2 regions of the Pseudomonas sp. GW822-FHT04H02 genome follow, and region 1 is predicted to be linked to the other one. Evidence: riboswitches for the same ligand, from Rfam matches in the RefSeq annotation. Region 1 holds a riboswitch; the other holds the start of a gene.

What was found. Region 1 has a riboswitch for manganese ahead of AC1RMG_RS16870 (TMEM165/GDT1 family protein). Riboswitches for the same ligand answer to the same signal wherever they lie in the genome.
Region 2: another riboswitch for manganese. It lies ahead of mntP (manganese efflux pump MntP); the one in region 1 lies ahead of AC1RMG_RS16870 (TMEM165/GDT1 family protein).

Annotation. Positions count from the first base shown of each region.
Region 1 covers NZ_JBXAMM010000003.1:955,618-962,816, reverse strand. The annotation lists gene AC1RMG_RS16875 (M48 family metallopeptidase) at 307-1,125, shown strand; gene AC1RMG_RS16870 (TMEM165/GDT1 family protein) at 1,211-1,795, opposite strand; yybP-ykoY riboswitch at 1,887-2,010, opposite strand; gene AC1RMG_RS16865 (methyltransferase) at 2,062-3,060, opposite strand; gene AC1RMG_RS16860 (2-hydroxyacid dehydrogenase) at 3,092-4,057, opposite strand; gene AC1RMG_RS16855 (LysE family translocator) at 4,142-4,771, shown strand; gene AC1RMG_RS16850 (AraC family transcriptional regulator) at 4,755-5,528, opposite strand; gene AC1RMG_RS16845 (MFS transporter) at 5,616-6,800, shown strand; gene AC1RMG_RS16840 (fatty acid--CoA ligase) at 6,947-7,199, shown strand, end outside.
Region 2 covers NZ_JBXAMM010000001.1:724,827-732,025, forward strand. The annotation lists gene AC1RMG_RS03510 (MipA/OmpV family protein) at 1-148, opposite strand, end outside; gene AC1RMG_RS03515 (serine hydrolase domain-containing protein) at 155-1,966, opposite strand; gene AC1RMG_RS03520 (GFA family protein) at 2,075-2,563, opposite strand; yybP-ykoY riboswitch at 2,674-2,834, shown strand; gene mntP (manganese efflux pump MntP) at 2,845-3,417, shown strand; gene AC1RMG_RS03530 (GNAT family N-acetyltransferase) at 3,493-4,059, opposite strand; gene AC1RMG_RS03535 (LysR family transcriptional regulator) at 4,195-5,100, opposite strand; gene AC1RMG_RS03540 (HTD2 family dehydratase) at 5,243-6,070, shown strand; gene AC1RMG_RS03545 (acyl-CoA dehydrogenase family protein) at 6,105-7,199, shown strand, end outside.

The sequences.
Region 1 (7,199 bases):
GGCGACGGAAAACTGGATCGACTTGAACTTCATAGAGGCTCCGGGCGCAGGAATTTAGGTCTGCCGAGCTGTATCGGCCGCTGCAGCGCTGGCCATTAGCCTTACACGGAAAAATGACTGTTTCAGGGAGCTTGATGTCGTTCTTGGCAAGCTGTGGGGGTAACCCGGGCGGGATTTGCGGGAGGAATGAATTTTCTCCTGCAAGGCAGATATGTATCTGAAATGCGACCGATTGCTGTTTTTACATCTGGCGCGGATACATTTCCGCCCTTAGGATACGCGCCACGTTTTCAGGGAGGTTTCATGATGAAGAAGTCATTGGTCGTATGTGCATTGAGTGCCGCAGTACTGCTCAGCGGTTGTGAAACGGTCAATACCACCAGCGGTGGCGTGGTCGGTGTGGATCGCAAGCAATCCATGTTCAGCATGGTTTCCAGCGCTGAAGTGAACCAGTCCTATGCCCAGTCCTATCAGCAGACTCTGGGTGAAGCCAGCAGCCAGGGCGTACTGGACAAGACCAGCGCCAACGCCAAGCGCCTGCAGGTCATTGCCAACCGCCTGATTGCCCAGGCGCCGACTTTCCGCCCCGACTGCGCGCAGTGGAAATGGGAAGTCAACCTGATCAAGAGCGACGAGCTCAACGCCAACTGCGGTCCTGGCGGCAAGATCATTTTCTACTCCGGGCTGATCGAGAAGCTCAAACTCACCGACGATGAAATCGCCGCGGTCATGGGCCATGAAATTGCCCACGCCCTGCGCGAGCACGGTCGCGAAGCCATGTCCAAGCAGTACGCGGTCGGTGCCGGCAAGCAGATCGCCACCTTGTTCGGCGTTCCGCAGGAAACCGTAGCCCTGGGCGACAACGGGGTGAACCTGCTGATGACCCTGCCCAACAGCCGCGAGAATGAAAACGAAGCGGACCTGATCGGCCTGGAACTGGCCGCCCGTGCCGGTTACAACCCGAATGCGGCCATCAGCCTGTGGAACAAGATGGGCCAGGCTGCCGGTGGCTCCGCGCCGCCCGAGTTCATGAGCACTCACCCGGCTTCCACCAGCCGTATCGCTTCCTTGCAGGCGGCGATTCCCAAGGTGATGCCGCTGTATCAGGCCGCCAAGAAGTCCTGATCCCTTCGCGTCATTGTCGATGACGCTATCGCCGGCAAGCCGGCTCCTACGGGTTGCGTAGGGGCCAGCTTGCCGGCGATTTCGTTTATACCCAGCCGCTGATCTGCATGGCCTTGTACACCGCCACCACGGCGAGGATGAAGAAGGCCGACGCCGCCAGGCGACGGATCAGGGTCAGGGGCAGCTTGTCTGCGGCGAAGTTGCCTGCCAGGACCACCGGTACGTTGGCAATCAGCATGCCCAGGGTGGTACCGATGATCACCAGCCACAGATCCGGGTACTGCGCCGCCAGCATGACGGTGGCGACCTGGGTCTTGTCACCGATTTCTGCCAGGAAGAAGGCGATCAGGGTGGTCAGGAATGGGCCGAACTTGCGTGCGGTATTGGCTTCGTCGTCGTCCATCTTGTCCGGAACCAGGGTCCACAGCGCGGTGGCGGTGAAGCTGGCGGCGAGGATCCAGTGCAGGGTCGAGTCCGAGAAGAAGCTGCCGAACCAGGCGCCTACCGCACCGGCCGCTGCATGGTTGGCCAGGGTCGCGGCAACGATGCCGGCGATGATCGGCCAGGGTTTGCGAAAGCGCGCGGCAAGAATCAGGGCAAGCAGTTGCGTCTTGTCGCCGATTTCGGCCAAGGCAACGATTGCGGTGGGAACGAGGAGAGAATCCAGCATCATCAGGGTTTTCCTAAGGGGCGGGTCGACACGGCTATGACACGTACAGCCTTCCCGCCCCGGGTAAGGTGTGCGTGTCATAGGTCTTGTCAAACCCTGCGGTCCGTCTGTGCGGACTCTTGGGTCGCATGCGCCATGGTCTGTTGACCAAGTATGTTGACGCATGCCGGACGAGCGTGGCGCTCGTGGGAGACTACTCCCCTAGGACGGAGCGGATTCTGCCTAGGCAAAACCCTTTCGGCAAGCCTTGTTTGCGAAAAAGGATTTCAGCCACGCTTGGCCCGATAAATGCGAAAGCCCTGGCCTTCCGCCTTGATCGCACAGGGCCCCAGGTGCTCTTCGATCAGCGGCTGGTAGCGCAGGAAGCTGTTGGCAACTACTCGCAGTTCTCCACCTTTTTGCAGATGTTTGGCTGCTTTTCGCAGCAGGTTTTCCGTTGCCTGGTAGTCGGTATGGACCCCGGTGTGGAAGGGCGGATTGGTCAGGATGCCGTTCAGCCCCATGGGCGCGGCGTCGATTCCGTCACCGGTCAGCACCTCGGCTTCCAGGCCGTTGGCCGCCAGGGTCAGGCGGCTGCTGGCGGCGGCGAAGGCGTCCACATCCAGCAGGGTCACGCGGCTGTCCGGGTAGCGGCGTTTCACGGTGGCCCCGAGCACTCCGGCACCGCAGCCGAAGTCCAGCAGGTGGCCGGCGGGCAGGTGGTCCAGGTGCTCCAGCAGCAGCGCGGTGCCGCGATCCAGCCGGCCATGGCTGAACACCCCCGGCAGGCTGATGACTTTCAGCGGGCCTTCGGCCAGCGGCAGTTCGTACTCCTGGGCCAGGCTCTGCAGGGTGAGCGGTTCGGGAGCATTGGCCACCGTGACCTGCCACAGCTGGCAGTGCCGGGCGCTATCGAGCTTGCGCGGTTTGCCGAAAGGGTTGAGTTGCTTGGCCGCACTCTCCACGCCGCTGCGCTTCTCGCCCACCAGGTACAGTTCGCGCCCGGCCAGGCGCGAGGCCAGGGCGTTGAGCAGGTAGTCGGTGAGGTCCTTGGATTTGGGCAGGAACAGCACGGCGCTGTCGAAGGATTCGACCGGTGCGTCTACGCCAAAGTGACTGCGGCCGGGAAAGCGCGCCTCCAGGGCTGCCTGGTCGCCGGCGTGCCAGCTCCAGCCCCGGGCATTGGGCAGGCGGCCCAGCAGATCGTCGGCGGCCAGGCCGGCCAGCAGCAGTGAGCCTTGAAACAATTCAGCCTGACGCAACAGTACTTCACTGCGTGTATCCATGATCCGCCCCCGAAAAAAGTGGCGAAGTTTATCAACTCACGACCCGCAGCGGGGCGCCGCTGAAGAAGGCGTGGGCGTTTTGCGTCAATTGACCGACGATTCGCTGGCGGGCCTCGCGGCTGCCCCAGGCGTTGTGTGGAGTGACGATCAGGCGCGGAATGTCGCCGGCCAGCAGGGGGTTGCCAGCCACCGGGGGTTCGACGCTGAGCACATCGGTGGCCGCACCACCCAGGTGACCATTGCGCAATGCATCGGCCAGGGCCTGTTCATCGATCAGCCCGCCGCGGGCGGTGTTGACCACCAGGGCTCCGGGCTTGAGCAGGGCCAGTTCCCGGGCACCGATAAAGTGGCGGGTGTGCTCGTTGAGGGGGCAGTGCAGGGTCAGGGCGTCCACTTGCGGCAGCAGTTCCTCCAGCGGCAGGCGGTCCGGGCGGGTCGGGCGGCCTGGAATCTGCCCCAGCAGCACACGCATGCCAAAGGCTTCGGCCAGGCGGGCCACCGCGCTGCCCAGTTCGCCATTGCCCAGCAGGCCCAGGGTCTTGCCCGCCAGTTCGATGATCGGGTAGTCCAGCAGGCAGAACTGACTGGCCTGTTGCCAGCGCCCGGCAGCCACGGCCTGCTGGTAATCGGCGACCCGGGTGGCCAGGTTGAGCAGCAGCATCAGGGTGTGCTGGGCCACCGAGGGAGTGCCGTAGCCCTGGCAGTTGCTGACGGTGATCCCCTGCTTGCGGGCTGCGGCCAGGTCGACATTGTTGGTGCCGGTGGCGGCCACCAGGATCAGTTGCAGGTCGGGGCAGGCGGCCAGGGTTTCGGCTGTCAGTGCCACCTTGTTGCTGATGGCCACCCGGGCTCCCTGCAGGCGTTCGGCGACCTGTTCCGGCGCTGTGTGGGCATGTACTTGCAGAGGGCTGAAGCTGTCATGCAGCGCACCCAGGTCCAGGTCACCGAGGTCCAGTGAGCTGTGATCGAGGAAGACGGCGCGGCGATTGTTAGTCATGAACTGTACCTTTTGCACGAGGGTTCTAAGGCGTAATCTGCCGAGCCTAACAGATGAAATAATTAGACATACACAGGAGCCTGCATGTACTTCACCGAGTTCTTGACCGTTGCCCTCATCCATCTTCTGGCAGTGGCCAGCCCCGGCCCGGACTTCGCCGTGGTGGTGCGTGAAAGCGTGACCCACGGCCGTCGAGCCGGCACCTGGACCGCGCTGGGCGTGGGCTGCGCAATCTTCCTGCACGTGGGTTACTCGCTGCTGGGGATCGGCCTGATCGTTTCCCAGTCCATCGTCCTGTTCAACGCACTGAAGTGGCTGGCTGCGGCCTACCTGCTGTACATCGGCTACAAGGCCCTGCGTGCCCAGCCGGCCAAACCGGCGGCCGACGACCTGCACAAGGAAGCCGGGGTCCGCACTGCGCGTGGGGCCTTCACTTCAGGCTTTGTCACCAATGGCCTGAACCCCAAGGCGACGCTGTTCTTTCTCTCGCTGTTCACCGTGGTGATCAACCCGCATACGCCGCTGGCGATCCAGGCCGGGTATGGCGTGTATCTGGCGGTGGCCACCGCTGTGTGGTTCTGCCTGGTGGCCATGCTCTTCAGCCAGCAGCGGGTTCGTGCCGGCTTTGCCCGCATGGGCCACTGGTTCGACCGCACCATGGGCGCAGTGCTGATCGCCATCGGCGTGAAGCTGGCCTTCACCGAGATGCATTGATTGCGCTGAGCTGATTCAGGGCCGCCACGTAATGCCGTGGCGTATCCCCGAGCAAACGGCAGAACATCGCGCTGAAGGCCCGGGCGCTGCCGTATCCCAGCGAGTCGGCCACGCTGTGCACGCTTTCCCCGGCGAGCAGGCGTGGCAGGGCTTCCATCAGGCGCACCTGCTGGCGCCAGGCATTGAAATTCATCTGCACCTGCTGCTGGAACAGCCGCGCCAGGGTTCGTGAACTGGCGCCGACCTGCTGTGCCCAGTCTTCCAGGGTGTGGGGGTGATCCGGGGTCTGTATCAGGGTCCGGCAGATGGCTTGCAAGCGCCGGTCCTGGGGCATGGGAATGTGCAGCGGAAGGTTTTCCAGGGCGGCGATTTCTTCCAGCATCAATTGCTGGATCAAGGGGTTTTCCGCTTGTTCCGGACCTTGCACGGCACGCAGGATCAACTCCCGCAGCAGCGGTGTGACCGCCAGGACGCAGCATTGGCGCAATGCGGGCGCTGACAGCTCCGGGTCGATGAACAGAGAGCGCATGCGCACCTCGCCGACCATGAAGATTTCATGCTCCACCAGTGGCGGGATCCACACCGCCCGGCTCGGTGGGATCACCCAGGCGCCCTGGGCGGTGACCAGGCGCATGGTGCCGCAGGCGGCGTAGAGAAACTGCGCCTCGCGATGGCGGTGCAATGGTTGATGCGCGGCGTCGGGGTAGTCCCGGGGATAGGCGCTGACCGGCCCATGGTGGAAGTGGTCGATTAACATGTCCGGTCCAATGACTTTGTTGTCAGAAATACGGTGGATTGCCAAATTAGCATAGGCGGCACAACAACCAACCCCCGGTGTGTCGCCATGAATCAAGCCCGAAACGTCATCCGCTACGTCAACGCCGCCCATGTCATCGATCACATGTTCATGCTGATCTTTCCCGCTGCCATGCTGGGCATGACCCAGGCCTTTGGCCTGGACTATGCCGGGCTGATCGGTCTGTCCCTGGGCGGTTTCATCGCCTTTGGCGCCTGTTCGCTACCGGCCGGCTGGCTGGGGGATCACTGGAGTCGGCGGCAGATGATGCTGCTGTTCTTCTTCGGCATCGGTGGCGCCTCGATCCTCACCGGGCTCAGTAATAGCCCGAGCATGCTGGTGATCGGGCTGACCCTGATGGGAATATTCGCCGCTATCTATCATCCGGTCGGCACCGCGATGCTGGTGGCCTATGCGCAGAATCGCGGGCGCGAGATCGGCATCAACGGTATGTGGGGCAACCTCGGCGTGGCCTTCTCGGCCTTGATTACCGGCTTGCTGGTGGCGCAGTTCGGCTGGCGCTCGGCGTTCATCCTGCCGGGGAGCGTGGCCATCCTTCTGGGTGTCGGCTTTGCCTTGCAGGTGCGTGACGAGCCTGCCCCCGCACGCGCCCATGTGCCGCTCAAGGGCAAGGGCGGGCAGCAGATCTCCATGTTCCTGGTGTTCGGCGTGCTGGCCCTGGCCACAGCCACTGGCGGGGTGGTCTTCAACGCCTCCACCATGACTTACCCGAAGCTGTTCCAGGAACGCCTGCATGAATTGTTCACCTCGCCGCAGACCCTGGGGGTGGTGGTCAGCCTGGCCTATGCCTTCGGCGCAGTGGCGCAGTTGTTGATCGGCCGGGTATTGCACCGCTTCAGCCTGAAGTGGCCGTTCATCATTTTGACCCTGCTCCAGGCCCCGTTGCTGCTGGCGATGGCCGACAGCCAGGGTTGGGGCGTGATCGTCCTGGGTGCGGCCTTCATGTTCGTGGTGTTCGGCCAGGTCACGGTGAACGATGCTATGGTCGCGAACTTCGTTGCGCCCCAGTGGCAGTCGCGAGTCTTCGCCTTGCGTTACTGCCTGTCGTTCGGTGCCAGTGCCACGGCGATTCCGCTGATTGCTCTGGTGGAACCGCGTGAGGGCCTGAGCGGCCTGTACCTGGTCCTGGCGGGGGTCGCGGCGCTGACGTTTGCCGCGGCGCTGGCCTTTCCCCGCACCCCCGCGGAAGCGGCAGTGGGGCAAAGCGCCTGAGGTCGTGCAGGGCCGTAACAATACTGGCCTGAAGCTAGTATTTGTACGGCCCTGCAAATCATTCCTTTGGCTGATTTAGCGGGCGCGCAGGAGCTCTAGAGTGGTTATCCTCCAGTCACGACCGAGCCGTCAGAAAAGGGATTCTTATGTTGCAGACTCGCGTTATTCCCCCCGCCGAAGGCGCCTACCAATACCCACTTCTGATCAAGCGCTTGCTGATGTCCGGCACCCGCTACGAAAAAACCCGCGAGATCATCTACCGTGACCAGTTGCGCTACACCTATCCGACCCTGATCGAGCGGGTGGCGCGCCTGGCCAATGTGCTGACCGCGGCCGGGGTCAAGGCGGGGGACACCGTGGCGGTCATGGACTGGGACAGCCATCGCTACCTGGAGTGCA
Region 2 (7,199 bases), on a different contig from region 1:
CGTCACTGCCGCTGTAGCGCGGCACGCTGGCCACCCCGGCGTGCACGCCGTACTTCCAGTCTTCGGCGTGCAGCGTGCCGCAGACCGTGCTCAGGCCCAGGGTGCCGGCCCACAAGGCGGCGGTGGTGGAGTGTTTCAGGGTTTTCATGAAGGGTCAGAACCTCAGGTGGTTGGCGTTATAGGTGCGTTTGAATGAGTAGCCCAGGACGTTCACCCCGTTGACCTGGCGGCGCACGGTGTCGCCCAGGCCCGGGCCGTTGCCGGCGATCACCGCGTGGGCGTTGTCCACCGGGGCGAGGATGTAGTCGGTGAGGGGACGGCCTCGCTGCAGGCTGCGGATCATCAGGAAGCCATCCTCCAGGGCGATGTCCATGCCGTTGATGGGCGGTTCGCCGGGGGCGTCGCTCAGAGCCTGGTAGGTGCCGACCGTGGCCAGCCAGTTGTCCGTCAGGGGCACCGGTTCGATCCGTTCTCCCACCGCCAGCAACTGGCCGTGGCTCTTGGCGGTGAACACCCGATGGCCCTGGACCTGCATCACGTCCAGTTGCAGCTGCCCCAGCGGGCCCAGGTCCTGGGGCCAGAGCCCGAGGCGCTTCTTGCGCACCCTTAGCCAGCCCTGTTCGTCCCGCAGCAGTTCGTAGCGCTCGCCGGCCAGCTCGGCGTACAGGCGCTGGTGCTGGTCGCGGATCCGCAGCACACCCCAGCGGGTGGCATAGAAGCCCGCCAGGTGCCGGCGATCCGCCGCTTGCGGAACCCGACGTTGCTGGGCCTGGGGGGGCGTGGCCGGTTGCGGTGGCGGTGGCGGGGTGCCGTGGGCCTGCAGCAGCATGCGCAGTACCTGGGGCACCAGGGGCTGGGCCAGGGCCTCGCCGCTGTCGGAATTGCTCATCACGATCACCGCCAGCTGCTGCTCGGCCAGCACGCTGATCCGGGCATGAAAGCCCTCGCCGAAACCGCTTTGCTGCCAGGTGCGCATATCTGGCCGGACCCATTCCTCGCCGCAGGGCGACAGGAACCAGCCAAGGCCTACCTGGCAGTCGAAATCCAGCGGGTTGCCGGCGTTCTGCGTGCGCACCATTTCGTCGATGGATGCCGCCGAGAGCAGTTGGCGGTCCTGGTACCGGCCCTGGGCGAACAGCATGCGCACATAGCGGCTCAGGTCCCGCGGGCTGCTCCACAGGCCCTGGGCGGAAAGGTCGCGGACCAGCGCATCGCTGCTGACACCGTCTTCATAGCCTTTTGCCCGGTAGGGCTGGGCGCGGCTGTCCCCGACAAAGCTCGACTGGCTCATGCCCAGTGGGCGCAGCAGGCTCTTCTGCAACTGCTGTTCGAAATCCACGCCGCTGCTGCGCTCCACCGCTGCCCCGAGCAGGGCATAACCGAGGTTGGAGTAGGCGGTCTGGGTTCCCGGAGCGTTGCTCAGCCACAGCCCGCTGAGCTTTCCCGGCAGTTCGTCGAGGGCGTTGGGGGTGCGTGCGTCGCGCAGGTATTCGCTGGGAATGCCGCCCTGGTGGCTGAGCAGGCGGCGCAGAGTCACGGCCCGGTCGGCGGCGTTCTGGTCCTCGTGGAAGCGCGAGCGGACGTAGAACTCCCTGAGGGTGTCCTGCAGCGGCGCGTCCAGTTGCAGGCGCCCTTGTTCCACCAGTTGCATCACCGCCGTGGCAGTCAGCAATTGCGACAGGGCACCGGCGCGAAACGCGGTGTTTTCGGTCACTTGCAGGCCCCGGGCCTGGTCGGCGAAGCCAAAGCCCCGGGCCCAGATCAGTTGCTGGCCGTCCACCAGGGCTATGGATAGCCCGGGCACCTGATGTTCGGCCATCTGTTGCGGGATGTACTGCTTCAGGTAGCCGATGATGCTGGCGTAATCGCCGGGCGCGATGGGCGGCGGCGCTGGAGGCTGGCCGTTGCAGCCGAGGTTGCTCAAGAGCAGGCCCACCAGCGGCAGGCCGAGAAGTTTGCGGGACATGCAGCACCCGAGGGCCAATTGGATCAGCGGATGCTAGGGAAGGGGGGCGTGGCAGTCTTTGACAGCTTTGTCGGGAAACTGTCAAAGACTGTTAAGACCCGGTTGCGCTCAGGCCTCCAGCCCCAGGCGCTGGTGCCACTGGGCAATCGATTCCTCGGGGTATTCGGCGAACTGCAGGTCGTGCGCCCCGGCATCGACCTCGACCCAGGGCGCCCTGGAGTCGAGCATCAGGTGGGTGTGTTGCGGCGGCACAGGCAACGGGGTGTCGATGGCCGAGGCAAAAGGGTGGATCAGCTCCGGCCATTGCGGGCTGAACAGCCACAGCCCGGAGCCGCAGCGCCCGCAGAAGTGCCGTTCGGCGCTGCTGCTGTGGGCCCGGGCGGCACCGGCGGGCTTGAGCCGGGCATGGTAGATGACGATGTGCTTGCGTCCACGTACCTTGAGGCTGGCCGCATCGCCCCCCAGGTTGATGGCGTAGCCGCCACCGCCCTGGGTCTTGCGGCAGATCGAGCAGTAGCAGCGCTGGTAGGGATAGGGATGGCGGCTGGACAGGCTGAAGTGCACGGCGCCGCAATGGCAGGAGCCCTGGAGTTGCATGGGGTACCTCCACGAATCAACGGGTGGATTGCACAGGCTAGCCGCTGTGCGAGCAGCTGTCGTGGCGCGGTGCCGATGAAATTTTCACATGTGGCCGGCTAAGCTGCGCGCCTCTTTGGGGAGTAACCTGCCACCGCGCCCTGCGGTGGCGCCCGTATCAACATTCTCGGCAACCTGCCGTGGTACGGGCACCGTTTCGGTTGGTGAGACCATCGACATACCTGCGCTGAAGTCGGGCGCGTGGGCATGTCGTGGACTCAAGCCCGACCGGAAGACTCAACGTGAACCCAGCCTCGATCATCTTTCTCGCCTTCGCCATGTCCACCGATGCCTTCGCCGCCGCGGTGGGCAAGGGTTCGGCCATGCTCAAGCCGCGCCTGCTGGAAGCTTTGCGCATCGGCCTGATCTTCGGCGTCATTGAAGCCATCACCCCGGTGGTGGGCTGGTTCATCGGCCAGGCCGCGACTCAATGGGTGGCCAACTGGGACCACTGGATCGCCTTCAGCCTGCTGCTGTTGCTGGGCCTGCACATGATCTACAACGGCACCCGCCAGCAGGCTGAGGCCGAGGAAGAAAAACCGCGCCAGCACGGCTTCTGGCTGCTGGCGGTGACCGGCCTGGCCACCAGCATCGATGCCCTGGCGGTGGGGGTGGGGCTGGCGTTCGTCAACGTCAACATCTGGGTCGCGGCCAGCGCCATCGGCCTGGCCACCATGACCATGGTCACCCTGGGAGTGATGCTGGGCCGCGCCATTGGCACGGTGATGGGCCAGCGCGCCGAAGTGCTGGGCGGGGTGGTGCTGATCATCGTCGGCTCGGGAATTCTCTACGAGCACCTGTCGGCTGTGGCTTGACTTCAGTATCGGCGGCGGGGCGGTTCTGCGGGCAATGCGGCCGCGCCTCGGGCCGAGGCGCGGAGCGCTCTGGCATTACAGCGCCAGGCTGTGGATCACCTGGGTGGCGTCATCGGGGTCGATGGCGCTGCGCATGCCCAGCTGTTTTGCCAGGCGGCGCATGCTGTAGTTGGCGGCGGAATCCACCGAGTACATCTGCTGGAAACCGTTGTTGCGGGCTTCGTCGATCAGGTGCTGCATCAATAGCGCGCCGAGGCCCTTGCCTTGCCACTCATCGGCGATGGTCACGGCGAACTCGCAATGCGAGGGCTGCTCGTCGACCTGGGCGTAGCGGCTGATCCCCACTTCCCGCAGTTCGCCGTTGTCGTGGACCAGGGCCACATAAGCCACCCGCTGCGGCGTGCCGACATCCATCAGTTGATTGAGCAGTTGCTCGCCCACTTCCTTGATCTCACCGAGAAAGCGCTGGTGCCGGGTGGCCGGGGAGAGGTTTTCGATAAAGGCCTTTTCCCGCTCCCGGTCCTGGGGCCGCAGCGGGCGGATCAGCACATGGCTGCCGTCGTTCAGGGCGTCGATCCAGTATTGGCCTTGCTGCGCCGGGAACGGCGGGTGGGCGAGGGTATCGAGAGCGGTGCTGGGCATGGTCAAGTCTCCGCGGAGCCAAAGGGCGGGCTGCGCACACAGCCCTGATTGGCTTCAGGTTTACTCCGCTGGCGAGGCGGGCACTTGATCGGCATCAATGTCTCTGCTTGCGCTGCCGGCCAGGGCGATCACCGGTCACGAGGCTTGCGGGCTCCGGGCATCGGGCATCAGCGTCGCGATCAGCGCCCGCACGCTGCCGGGCAGGGCCTCCAGTTCGCGGACGATGATGCTGCGTTCGCGCACGGCCCAGCTTTCATCCAGCTTCACCGTCACCAGCTGCATGGTGCGGCTGTGCCGCAAGGCCGCGGACTCGGGAATGATGCCGATGCCGACCCCGGCTTCCACCATGCGGCAGATCGCTTCGAAGCTCGACACCTGGATGCGCAGCGAGAGTTGCTTGCCCAGGCGCTCCACGTGCTCGCGCAGGAAGGTCAAGAGGGTGCTGCCTTCATGCAGGCCGATGTGCTGGTAGGCCAGGGTCTGTTCCAGGGTCACCGAAGCCTGCCCCGACAGCGGGTGGCCCACGGGCACCATCAGCACCAGGTGGTCGGTGCTGAAGTGCAGCACCTGCAGGCCGCTGGCTTCCACCGGGCCGGCGATGATGCCCATGTCGCTGGTGCCGTCCAGCACACCGCGAACGATGTCCCGGGACAGGCGCTCCTGCAGGTCCACCGTGACTCCCGGGCGTACCGAGAGAAATTTCGCCAGCACTTCCGGCAAGAATTCGGTGACCGCCGTGGTGTTGGCGAAGATGCGGATGTGCCCGGAGGAATCACCGCCGTACTGGGTGAATTCGCTTTTCAGGTAATCCACCTGGCGCATGATCAGCCGCGCGTGCTGCAGCAGCCGTTCGCCGGCGGGGGTGACTTCCACGCCACGGCTGTCGCGGTACAGCAGGCGGGTTTCGAGCTGGCCTTCCAGGGCCTTGATCCGCGCGCTGGCGGCCGCTGGCGAGAGGAAGGCGCGGCGCGCGCCCTGGGTCAGGCTGGGGGATTCGGCAATATGGATAAACAGGCGCAGGTCCGCCAGATCGAAATGCATGTCCGGGCTCCTGAAGGCAGGGGTAGGGGCGAATGGCGTTCAGCATAAACGAACGCCGGTTTATAGAAATGCAAATTCTCCATACGCGCCAGCCCCTTGCATGATGGCCGCCATCACCTTCGTGCCACAGGACCCTGCCACCATGAGTGCCACCGACCCCAGCGCCTGGATCGGCCGCAGCCAGCGGATCGACGACCACCTCAGCCATAACCTGCTGGCCCGCATCGCCGCCACGTTCGGCCAGCCCGCCCCGGCCCCGGGCGAGGCCCTGCCGCCGTTGTGGCACTGGTGTTTCTTCCAGCAGCCACAGCCGGCCTCGGCCCTGGGCGGCGACGGGCATCCGGCGCGGGGCGGTTTCCTGCCGCCGGCGGCCAACCGCAACCGCATGTGGGCCGGTGGCCGCCTGGCGTTTCACCGGCCGCTGCGGGCCGGCGCCGAGGCCAGTTGCACCACTACCATCCTCCAGGTCGAGGAAAAGGCCGGGCGCACCGGCAAGCTGCTGTTCGTCACCCTGTGCCACGAATATTTTCAGGGCGGCCAACTGGCGCTGCGCGAAGAACAGGACATCGTCTACCGCGAAGCGTCCCCGCCGAAAATGAGCAGTGGCGAGCTGCTGCCCGAAGGCGACTGGCGCGAGCCGGTGGAGCCCACGCCGACCCTGCTGTTTCGCTACAGCGCGGTGACCTTCAACGGCCATCGCATCCACTACGACTATCCCTACGTCACCGCCACCGAGGGCTACCCGGGGCTGGTGGTGCACGGCCCGCTGATCGCCACCCTGAGCCTGGGGGCCTTCTGCCGGGCCCACCCCGAGGCGCGCCTGCGCCATTTCGCCTACCGCGGCCTGCGGCCCTTGATTGCCCCGCAGCCTTTCGAGGTCGGCGGGCGCATCAGCGCCCCTGGCCACGCCGAACTGTGGGCCGGCGACGGCTCCGGGCTGGCCCAGCGCGGCGAAGTGCAGTTCGACTGAATTCCAACAATAAGCAAAGGCGGAGTGCCGATTGATGACCCCCCATGACACTGAAGAACTCAATGCCATCCGTGAAGGCGTGCGTGCCCTGTGCGCCGAATTCGACGCCGCCTACTGGCGCGGCATCGATGAGCGCAAGGGCTTCCCGGAAGCCTTCGTCAAGGCCCTGACCGAGGCCGGCTGGCTGGCGGCGATGATCCCTGCCGAGTACGGCGGCTCCGGCCTGGGGCTGGCCGAAGCCTCGGTGATCCTCGAAGAGGTGAACCGCTGCGGCGGCAACTCCGGCACCGTGCACGGGCAGATGTACAACATGTTCACCCTGCTGCGCCACGGCAGCCAGGCGCAGAAGCGCTACTACCTGCCCAAGCTCGCCAGCGGCGAACTGCGCCTGCAATCGATGGGCGTCACCGAGCCCACCACCGGCACCGACACCACCAAGATCAAGACCACTGCCATCCGCCGCGGCGACAAGTACGTGATCAACGGGCAGAAGGTGTGGATCTCGCGCATTCAGCATTCCGACCTGATGATCCTGCTGGCCCGCACCACGCCGCTGGCCGAGGTGCGCAAGAAGTCCGAAGGCATGTCGATCTTCCTGGTGGACCTGCGCCAGGCCATCGGCAACGGCCTGACCGTGCAGCCCATCGCCAACATGGTCAACCACGAGACCAACGAGCTGTTCTTCGACAACCTGGAGCTGCCCGCCGACAGCCTGATCGGCGAGGAGGGCAAGGGCTTCAAGTACATCCTCGACGGCCTCAACGCCGAGCGCACGCTGATCGCCGCCGAATGCATCGGCGATGGCCGCTGGTTCATCGACAAGGCCAGCGCCTATGCCCGCGACCGGGTGGTGTTCGGCCGGCCCATCGGCCAGAACCAGGGCGTGCAGTTCCCGATTGCCGAGGCCCATATCGAGATCGAGGCCGCCGACCTGATGCGCTGGCGCGCCTGCGAGGAATACGACAGCGGGCACAACGCCGGGGCCAGCGCCAACATGGCCAAGTACCTGGCGGCCAAGGCTTCCTGGGAGGCGGCCAACGCCTGCCTGCAGACCCACGGCGGCTTCGGCTTTGCCTGCGAGTACGACGTCGAGCGCAAATTCCGCGAGACCCGGCTGTACCAGGTGGCG